Regions from separate parts of the Ensifer sp. ZNC0028 genome, predicted to be linked through region 1. Evidence: predicted binding sites of a transcription regulator. Region 1 holds the regulator's gene; the other holds the start of a gene.

Region 1 (5,123 bases):
GGGCCCTTCACCTTGATGCCCAGCATCAGACCGTCGCCTCGGATCTCCTCGATGACATCAGGGAAACGGTCCTTGAGCGACGCAAGACCCTGGCGGAAGACCAGCGCGACATCGCGCACATGCGTGAGGAACCCGTCGGCCAGAACGACGTCGAGCACGGCATTGCCGACGGCCATGGCCAGCGGATTGCCGCCATAGGTGGAGCCGTGCGTGCCCGCCACCATGCCAGATGCGGCTTCCTCGGTCGCCAGGCACGCGCCGAACGGGAAGCCCCCGCCGATGCCCTTGGCGACCGCCATGATATCCGGGCGGATGTCGGCCCATTCATAGGCAAACAGCTTGCCGGTACGGCCGACGCCGGTCTGAACCTCGTCCAGGATCAGGAGCAGGCCGAACTCGTCGCAAAGCGCGCGCAGTTCCTGCATGAACTCCTTGGTCGCCGGGCGGATACCGCCCTCGCCCTGGATCGGCTCGATCAGGATCGCTGCGGTTTCCTCGGTGATCGCATTCTTGACGGCAGCGATGTCGCCGAACGGGACCTGGTAGAAGCCCGGCGCTTTCGGACCGAAACCTTCGATGTATTTCTGCTGACCGCCGGCGGCGATCGTCGCGATCGTGCGGCCGTGGAAAGCCCCCTCGAAGGTGATGACGTGGAATTTCTCCGGGTGACCCTTGGAGAAGTGGTAACGCCGTGCCGTCTTGATGGCGCATTCCAGCGCCTCTGCGCCGGAATTGGTGAAGAACACCTTGTCGGCAAAGGTGACTGCGGTCAGCCGGCGACCGAGGCTTTCCTGGCCCGCAATCTCATAGAGGTTGGACAGGTGCCAAACCTTGTCGGCCTGCGCCTTCAGCGCTTCGACGAGGTGGGGATGCGCGTGGCCAAGCGAATTCACGGCAACACCGGCGCCGAAATCGAGATAACGCGTCCCGTCTTCAGCGATCAGCCAGGCGCCCTCTCCTCGCTCGAAACGCAACGGCGCGCGCATGTAGGTATCGTAAAGCGGCGTTGTTGCAGTCATGCGAGGCTCTCCTTCACTCCAGATCGACATCGATCCCGCGCCTCACGCGGGCCGATAAAAATCAAAAATGCCGCCTTTCGGCGGCGCAGGCACTATTCCCATTTCGCGCTGCAATGTCAACAAAACCAAGCCTTGCAGCGCAACATGAAGGGTCGATTCCTGGCAGCAGAAAAATCGTCCGGGAGGGCTTGCCAAAATTGCAACGCCGGCCGAGCAAGTTGGGGAAAACTACGAAATCGATTCGGCCTGATTCCCGGGACTCTTGCCACAGAGTCCAGCGGTCAGTACGTTAACATTCAATTACTAGACGCATGCGGCGGACCTAGTCACCAAAAGAGTTATCGCGTTTGCAACCCCGGGGTTCAGCCGGGGTGCGGTGAGGGATTCTGCCATCCCCAACGCTGAGAACGGAGAGTGCAGAAATGAACTGGACTGACGAGCGGGTGGAGAAACTGAAGAAGCTTTGGTCCGAGGGCCTGAGCGCGAGCCAGATCGCGGCACAGCTCGGCGGCGTCAGCCGTAACGCTGTCATCGGCAAGGTTCACCGCCTGAGCCTGCCAGGTCGCGCCAAGGCCGGCGGTAGCACCACGACGGCGGCCCGTCCGAAGCGCCCGACCTCGGCACCGCGTGCGCCGAACTACGCTTCGCGCGTTTCGGCCCGCCCGGTTGCACGCACGGCCGGCGCTGTCGTTCTCAAGGAAGAAATCGAAGTCGATCTCGTTGCCGAGCAGGATTTCAGCACCCGGACCGACGTTGTCGTGCCGATGTCGCGCCGCCTCGAGCTGACCCAGCTCACCGAGCGCACCTGCAAGTGGCCGATCGGCGACCCGCTGAAGGAAGAGTTTCACTTCTGCGGCAACGATTCCCCGGAATCGTCGCCTTACTGCACCTTCCATGCGCGGCTGGCCTACCAGCCGTCGGGCGAGCGCCGCAGGGCCCGCTAAGAAGCCGGACAGCATCAATAAAAAAGGGGCCGATCGGCCCCTTTTTTGTTGGAGATTTCCGGATCTGTCAGCTTTCGAGCGAATAGCCAGCGCCGCGAACGGTGCGGATGACGTCGGGCATGTTCGAGAAATTCAGAGCCTTGCGCAGGCGACCGACATGCACGTCGACGGTGCGTTCGTCGACATAGATGTCATGGCCCCAGACGCCATCCAGAAGCTGCGAGCGCGAGAAGACGCGGCCCGGCGAGGACATCAAGAACTCCAGAAGACGAAACTCGGTCGGGCCGAGGCGCACTTCGCGGCTGCGGCGGTGAACGCGATGGGTCTCGCGGTCGAGTTCGATGTCGCCGCAGCGAAGCAGCGTCGACAGGACCTCGGGCTTTGCCCGGCGCAGCATCGCCTTGACGCGCGCCATCAGCTCCGGCGTGGAGAATGGCTTGACCACATAGTCGTCGGCGCCGGTCGCCAACCCCCGGACGCGCTCGCTTTCCTCGCCGCGCGCCGTCAGCATGATGATCGGCAGGCGCTCCGTCTCCGGGCGCTGGCGCAGCCGGCGGCAAAGCTCGATGCCGGAAACACCGGGCAGCATCCAGTCGAGGATGAGCAGGTCGGGCAGCCGCTCCTGAAGCCGGATCTCCGCCTCGTCGCCCCTCAGGATCGTGTCGACGTCGAAGCCCTCGGCTTCCAGATTGTAACGCAGCAGAACGCTCAGCGCCTCTTCGTCTTCGACTACGGCGATTTTTGGCAACATCAGGTAACGTCTCCTTACCGCGGGCGACCCTTGGGCTCATCGGCCCGGCCGGCGCTCAGACACTCTAAATCTGGAGCACGTCCGCCAATTTCAAAGGCGGGGCGAAAACCGCGTGCTTCAGATACAGGAATTCGGGGCCGCGACCGAAGCCGCGACCGGATCAGATTTCAAAGGGCATGCATGCTTACGGCGCGCTCGGCGCTCAGTCGTTGACCGAGCCCAGCGTCGACGTGGTGTCATCCTTCGGGCGCTCGCCTTCCGGCTGGGCACCCGTCGCCATGTAATAGATCGTCTCGGCGATGTTGGTCGCGTGGTCGCCGATGCGCTCGATGTTCTTGGCGCAGAACAGAAGATGCGTGCAGGGCGTGATGTTGCGCGGATCTTCCATCATGTAGGTCAGCAGTTCGCGGAACAGCGAGGTGTAGATCGCATCGATCTCCTCGTCGCGCTCGCGGATGCTGTTGGCCTTCTCCGGCGAGCGCGAGGCGTACACGTCGAGCACTTCCTTGAGCTGGACGAGAGCCAGCTCTGCCAGGTGCTCCAGGCCGCGGGCGAGCTTGCGCGGAATGCCGGATCCGGCGACCGCGATCACGCGCTTGGCGGTGTTCTTGCCGAGATCGCCGACGCGCTCCAGATCGGAGGCGATGCGGATCGACCCCATGATCTCGCGCAGGTCGGCGGCGACCGGCTGGCGCTTGGCGATGGTGACGATCGCCTTCTCGCCGATCTGGCGCTCGGCGTCGTCGAGAACGGTGTCGTCCGAGATCACCTTCTGCGCGAGAGCGAGGTCGGAATTGACCAGCGCGCGAACGGATTCAGCGACCATCTGCTCGGCGAGACCGCCCATCTCCGAGATGCGGCGCGTCAGGTACTTCAGTTCTTCGTCATAGGCGGACATGATATGCATGGACATGATCGTCGATCCTTACGGGCGCTTTGCAGTTACTGTTGCAGCCTTATGCGGCCTCAGCCGAAGCGGCCCATGATGTAATCCTGGGTGCGCTGGTCATCCGGATTGGTGAACATCTTGTCGGTGTCGTTCTCCTCGACGAGATTGCCGAGGTGGAACATTGCGGTGCGCTGCGAAACGCGGGCGGCCTGCTGCATCGAATGGGTCACGATGACAATCGTGAAGTTCGTGCGCAGTTCGTGGATGAGTTCCTCGACCTTGGCGGTCGCAATCGGGTCGAGCGCCGAACAGGGCTCGTCCATCAGGATCACTTCCGGGCTGACGGCGACGGCACGGGCGATGCAGAGGCGCTGCTGCTGACCACCGGAAAGGCCAGTGCCCGGCTCCTGCAGACGATCCTTTACCTCGTTCCACAGACCGGCCTTCTGCAGGCTGGTCTCGACCACCTCGTCAAAGTCGGCCTTGGTGCGGGCAAGTCCGTGGATGCGCGGACCGTAGGCGACGTTGTCGTAGATCGACTTCGGGAACGGGTTCGGCTTCTGGAAGACCATGCCGACGCGGGCGCGCAGTTCGACGACGTCGATCGTCGGGTCGTAGATGTCGTCCTCGTCGAGCGTGATCTTGCCGGTGACGCGGCAGTTCTCGATCGTGTCGTTCATGCGGTTCAGCGTGCGCAGGAAGGTCGACTTGCCGCAACCCGAAGGACCGATCAGCGCCGTGACGGTGTTCTCGCGGATGTTGAGGTTGACGTCGAAAAGCGCGCGCTTCTCGCCGTAATAGACCGACACATCCTTGCCGATCATCTTGTAGGGCACGGTGTTCATTTTCTGATCCAGGGCCTTCTCGACTGCTGCTTCTGACATGATGTTCATAGTAATTACCTCACTACCAGCGGCGCTCAAAGCGACGTCGCAACAGAATGGCTCCAAGGTTCATGACGACCAGGAAGATGAGAAGAATGATGATTGCGCCAGAGGTGCGCTCGACGAAGGCGCGTTCCGCCTCGTTGGCCCACATGTAGATCTGCACCGGCAGCGCCGTCGACGGTTCCATCGGCGAACCGGGAAAATCGACGACGAAGGCAACCATGCCGATCAGGAGCAGCGGCGCGGTTTCGCCGAGCGCATGGGCAAGACCGATGATGGTGCCGGTCAGGATGCCGGGCATCGCCAGCGGCAGCACGTGGTGGAAGATGGTCTGCATCTTCGACGCGCCGAGCCCGAGGGCCGCCGAGCGGATCGACGGCGGGACGGCCTTCAATGCCGCACGGGTGGCGATGATGATCGTCGGAAGCGTCATCAGCGTCAGCACGAAGCCGCCGACGACGGCTGCCGAACGCGGCATGCCGGCGAAGTTGATGAAGACGGCAAGGCCCAAGAGACCGTAGACGATCGACGGAACGGCCGCCAGGTTGTTGATGTTGACCTCGATCAGGTCGGTCAGCCGGTTCTTCGGCGCAAACTCCTCAAGGTAGATCGAGGCGGCGACGCCGATCGGAA
Region 2 (5,123 bases), on a different contig from region 1:
TCGTGTTGGTGCGCACGATCGTGCGGGCCGCTTCCGGGATGACGCCGAGGCGGCCGACGAGAGCGAAGTAGTCCTCGACATAGTCACGGTAACGCGGGTCGCCTTCGGGGTTGACCACTTCGAAATCGACATCCGGGCGGATGCGCAGGCCATAGCGGCGCAGGCGCGTCTCGATGATCTGCGGGCGGCCGATCAGGATCGGGCGGGCGGTGCCTTCTTCGAGCAGCACCTGGGCGGCGCGCAGCACGCGCTCGTCTTCGCCTTCGGCAAAGATCACGCGGTTCTTCTGGGCGTTCTTGGCGGCGGCAAAGACTGGCTTCATAATGAAGCCCGAGCGGAAGACGAAGCGGTTCAGCTTGTCGAGATAGGCGTCATAGTCCTGGATCGGACGGGTTGCGACGCCGCTTTCCTCGGCGGCCTTGGCAACCGCCGGCGCGATGCGCAGGATCAGGCGCTGGTCGAACGGCGAGGGGATCAGGTAGTCCGGGCCGAAGACCGGAGTCTCGCCGGAATAGGCGCGGGCGGCAACGTCGGAGGGCTCTTCGCGCGCAAGGCCGGCGATGGCGCGCACGGCCGCCATCTTCATTTCTTCGTTGATCGTGCTTGCGCCGCAGTCGAGCGCGCCGCGGAAGATATGCGGGAAGCAGAGGACGTTGTTGACCTGGTTCGGGAAGTCCGAGCGGCCGGTGCAGATCATCGCGTCCGGACGGGCCTGGCGGGCGGCTTCCGGCATGATTTCCGGCGTCGGGTTGGCGAGCGCCATGATCAGCGGCTTTTTGGCCATCTGTGCCAGAAGTTCCGGCTTCAGGACGCCGGCCGCCGAGAGGCCGAGGAAGACGTCGGCGCCGCCGATGCTGTCGGCGAGCACGCGGTTGCTGCTGTCCTGCTCGTAGACGGACTTCCATTCGTCCATCAGCACCTCGCGACCCTTGTAGACGAGGCCTTCGAGGTCATGCACCCAGATGTTTTCGCGCTTGGCGCCGAGCGTCACGAGAAGGTTGAGGCAGGCAAGTGCGGCGGCACCCGCGCCCGAGGTGACGATCTTGGCGGTCGCGATGTCTTTGCCGGCAAGTTCGAGGCCGTTGAGGATGGCAGCGGCGACGATGATCGCCGTTCCGTGCTGGTCGTCGTGGAAGACCGGGATCTGCATCTTTTCGCGCAGGCGGCGTTCGACCTCGAAACATTCCGGTGCCTTGATGTCTTCAAGGTTGATGCCGCCGAAGGTCGGCTCCAGCGCCGAAATCACGTCGACCATGCGCTCGATGCTCGACGCATCGATTTCGATGTCGAAGACGTCGATGCCGGCGAATTTCTTGAAGAGAACCGCCTTGCCTTCCATGACCGGCTTCGATGCCAGCGGGCCGATATTGCCAAGGCCGAGCACGGCCGTGCCGTTGGAAATGACCGCAACCAGGTTGGCGCGGGCGGTAAAATCGGCTGCCTGTTCCGGGTTGTCGCGGATGGCGATGCAAGGGGCGGCAACGCCAGGCGAATAGGCCAGCGCCAGGTCGCGCTGGTTGCCGAGCGGCTTGGTGGGCTGGATTTCGAGCTTTCCCGGGCGGGGATAACGGTGGAAGAAAAGGGCCTGCTGGTCGATGTCGCCGCTGGCCGGACCGGTATGGGATTTCGTCTTGTCGCCCGTATTCATGCTCTCACATTCCTCATTCGTGGTCGTGCCTTTTGGCATGAATTCGAAGCGAGGTACAGTTTTGCAGTGCTGATTTCGGCGGCAGACCGGCAACGCAATGTTGATGTCATCTTCTTGAAACACGAGTCTGGTTTCACGAAGGCACGAAGCGTAACCAGAGACGAGGCTGGCATGATGGCGGCGCAGCAAGACAACTCCGTACGAAAGCTCAGGACGTTGTTCATCTCGGACGTCCATCTCGGCTCCAAGGCGGCCAAGACCGACTATCTGCTCGACTTCCTGCGGCATCATGAAGCGGAGACGATCGTTCTGGTCGGCGACATCGTCGACGGATGGCGGCTGAAGCGCAGCTGGTACTGGCCGCAGAATTGCAACGACGTGGTGCAGAAGCTCCTGCGCAAGGCGCGCAAGGGCACCCGCATCGTCTATATCCCCGGCAATCACGACGAGTTCCTGCGCGACTTTCCAGGCGTGCATTTCGGCGGTATCGAGGTGGCGCAGCGCTACATGCACGAGGGGGCCGACGGCCGTAAGTACCTCGTGCTGCACGGCGACGAATTCGATGTCGTCGTGCGCAATGCCCGCGTGCTCGCCTATCTCGGTGACTGGGCCTACGACACGGCGATCGCCATCAATATCGGCCTTGCGGCGGTCCGCAGGCGTCTCGGCATGCCCTACTGGTCGTTCTCGTCCTGGGCGAAGCTCCAGGTCAAGCACGCCGTCAACTTCATCGGCGAGTTCCAGAAGGTGGTCGCCGAAGAGGCGCGCCGCCACGATGCGCAGGGCGTGATCTGTGGTCACATCCACCATGCCGTGATCGAGGAGATCGGCGACATCCGCTACATCAACACCGGCGACTGGGTGGAAAGCTGCACGGCGATTGCCGAGCACCACGACGGCACGATGGAACTGATCACCTGGCACCAGATGCGCGGCGGCGCCAGCGAAGGCGAAGCATCCGGCGAAGCGGACAAGCTGCTTGCCCAACTGCTGACCCAGCGCGCGGCCTGATCTTCGCGCCGCGCCGAAAGTCGTGTCGCGAAAACTAGGTTATGGCGAGGCGCGCCCGGCTCGTGCTAGAGAGTGGGCACAGCCATCAGGTCAGACGATGATTCCCTCCCAAGCGCCCGCCTATGTGGGCCCTCCGCCGCGCCATTTTGCGCTTCGCATTGCTTTGCTCTTCTGTGCGCCGCTGATCGTCAACGGCTTCGCGATGCCGTATTTCCCGATGTGGCTGAGCACGCTGTCGATGAGCGACTTCGAGATCGGCGTCGTCCTAGCGCTGCCGATGTTCGTGCGCGTCATCACCGCGCCCATCGCCGGCGTCATCGCCGATCGGCTCGGCGAGCGGGCGATCGTGCTGATCTGGTCCGGTTTTCTGTCGCTCGCAACGGCGCTGGTGCTGTTCTACTTCCGTGAGTTCTGGCCGGTGCTGGTCATCTATACGCTGCAGTCGGCCGTCTATTCGCCCTATGTGCCGATCGTCGAGGCGATCGCTCTGTCAGGCGTGCGGCGCTGGGGCTTCGACTACGCACATATGCGGCTCTGGGGCTCGGTCGCCTTCATCGGTGCGACGATGCTCGGCGGCTGGATGGTCGGCATTTTCGGCAGCGACATGGTGCTTCCGGCGATGGCGATCGGCTTTGGCCTGACGATCGTCATGGCCTATGCCGCGCCACGGGTCGGCAAACCGCGGCGGCCGTCACCGATCACGGCCTTGACCGAGCCACCGCCGAAATCGCTCCGGCAACTTGACCTGCAACTGCTCCTGATCGGCGTGACGCTGGTCAACGCCAGCCACGCGATGCTCTTCGCCTTCTCGGCGATCTACTGGCAGCACATCGGCTACAGCGGTACCGAGATCGGCCTGCTCTGGAGCGCGGGCGTGGCGGCCGAGGTGACGATGTTCGTCTTCGCCAAGGCGATCAGCCGCCGTTTCAGTGTCTGGGTGATGATCCTGTCCGGCTGTTTTCTCGCCGTGGTGCGCTGGATCATCTTCCCGATGGATCTTGGCTTCAGCGGCTATTTCATCCTGCAGTGCTTCCACGCCTTCACCTATGCGATCATGCACACCGGCATGCAGCACAAGTTGGTCGAGCGGGTGGTGGAATCACAGGAAGCGTCGGCCCAGGGGCTCTACTTCTTCTATACCGGCATCTTCACGGCGATCTTCACGTTCCTGTCCGGCTATTTCTACAACTGGTACGGGGTCAACGGCTTCTATTCCATGTCGGTCGTCGCCTTTGCCGGCTGCTGCTTTGCCGTCACCGCCTGGTATCTTCAGCCCCAGAGGCGCGGCTCCGGCGGGAAGACGAGCGACGCCTCGTAGCGCAGGCCAGGCTCACGATCTTTGGCAAGCAGCAGCGGTCCGTCGAGATCGACGAAATCCGCGCCCTGGGCCACCAGGATGGCCGGAGCCATGGCCAGCGAACTGCCGACCATGCAACCGACCATGACCTTGAGCCCGAGCGCATCTGCCTGCGCGCGCATGCGCAGCGCCTCGGTCAGCCCTCCGGTCTTGTCGAGCTTGATGTTGACCGCATCGTAGCGGCCGACGAGGGCTGCGAGGTCCTCGGTCGAATGCACGCTTTCATCGGCGCAGATTGGAACGGGGCGGGCGACCGTTGCCAGCGCCTCGTCTCGTCCGGCCGGAAGCGGCTGCTCGATCAGGTCGATCCGTTCCTCGGCGCAGAGCGCGAAGTGATAGGCGAGGGTCTCGGGCGTCCAGCCTTCGTTGGCGTCGAGGATGATGCGGCTTTCGGGTGCACCGGCGCGCACCGCACGGATCCGGGCGGCATCATCGGCCGTTCCGACCTTGACCTTGAGGAGCGCGCGGTGGGCGTACTTAGCCGCCTGTTGGCGCATCGCGTCGGGTTCGGCAAGCGAGAGCGTATAGGCCGTCGTCAATGCTTCCGGTGAAGAAATGCCGGCAAGAACATGGGCCGGTTGGTTTTTCTGCTTTGCTTCCAGATCCCACAGGGCGCAATCGACGGCGTTGCGGGCGGCACCCGGCTTCATCTCGCGCTGCAGGTCCGCACGGCTAAGCCCGGCCTCGATGCGGGGACGGATGGCTGCGATTTCGGCCAGCACCGTGTCGAGCGTTTCGCCGTAGCGGCCGTAGGGAACGCATTCGCCGGAGCCGGTATGGACGCCATCGCCTATGCGGCAGGTGACGACGCTTGCCGTCGTCTTGGAGCCGCGCGAGATCGTAAACGTGCCTGCAATCGGGAAATGTTCCACGGCGGCTTCGAGGGAAAGTGACATGAAAGCGTCTCCGGCAGGTAATCTGTTGGCCCGGCGTCATAGCGCCGCAACGTTCGGGTGACAGCAAAGGTGCGAGCCGTTATGACGGTGGAAGGATTTACGAATCTTTACACAGTCGTTGCCTCCGGTCGGACGCGCAACGCTCGCGGTAACACTTTAGGTCTGCTGCACAATCTTGTCCTCAAATCTATCGAGATTGGACGAGTTTTGC

What was found. Region 1 encodes PhoB, which activates phosphate uptake and scavenging genes when phosphate is short. Its sites were predicted from a motif close to TGTCATNNANCTGTCAT; they were not measured.
Region 2: L981_RS27250 (UDP-2,3-diacylglucosamine diphosphatase) is a predicted target of PhoB. The motif match lies at 1,753-1,769, and genes of this name have one in related genera.

What each region holds. Positions count from the first base shown of each region.
Region 1 covers NZ_JTLA01000105.1:6,958-12,080, reverse strand. Annotated here, with positions in the region: gene L981_RS24365 (aspartate aminotransferase family protein) at 1-1,019, opposite strand, end outside; gene L981_RS24360 (GcrA family cell cycle regulator) at 1,442-1,963, shown strand; gene phoB (phosphate regulon transcriptional regulator PhoB) at 2,031-2,714, opposite strand; gene phoU (phosphate signaling complex protein PhoU) at 2,917-3,630, opposite strand; gene pstB (phosphate ABC transporter ATP-binding protein PstB) at 3,681-4,496, opposite strand; gene pstA (phosphate ABC transporter permease PstA) at 4,510-5,123, opposite strand, start outside.
Region 2 covers NZ_JTLA01000125.1:10,650-15,772, reverse strand. Annotated here, with positions in the region: gene L981_RS27255 (NADP-dependent malic enzyme) at 1-1,648, opposite strand, end outside; gene L981_RS27250 (UDP-2,3-diacylglucosamine diphosphatase) at 1,820-2,659, shown strand; gene L981_RS27245 (MFS transporter) at 2,757-3,977, shown strand; gene dgcA (N-acetyl-D-Glu racemase DgcA) at 3,929-4,912, opposite strand.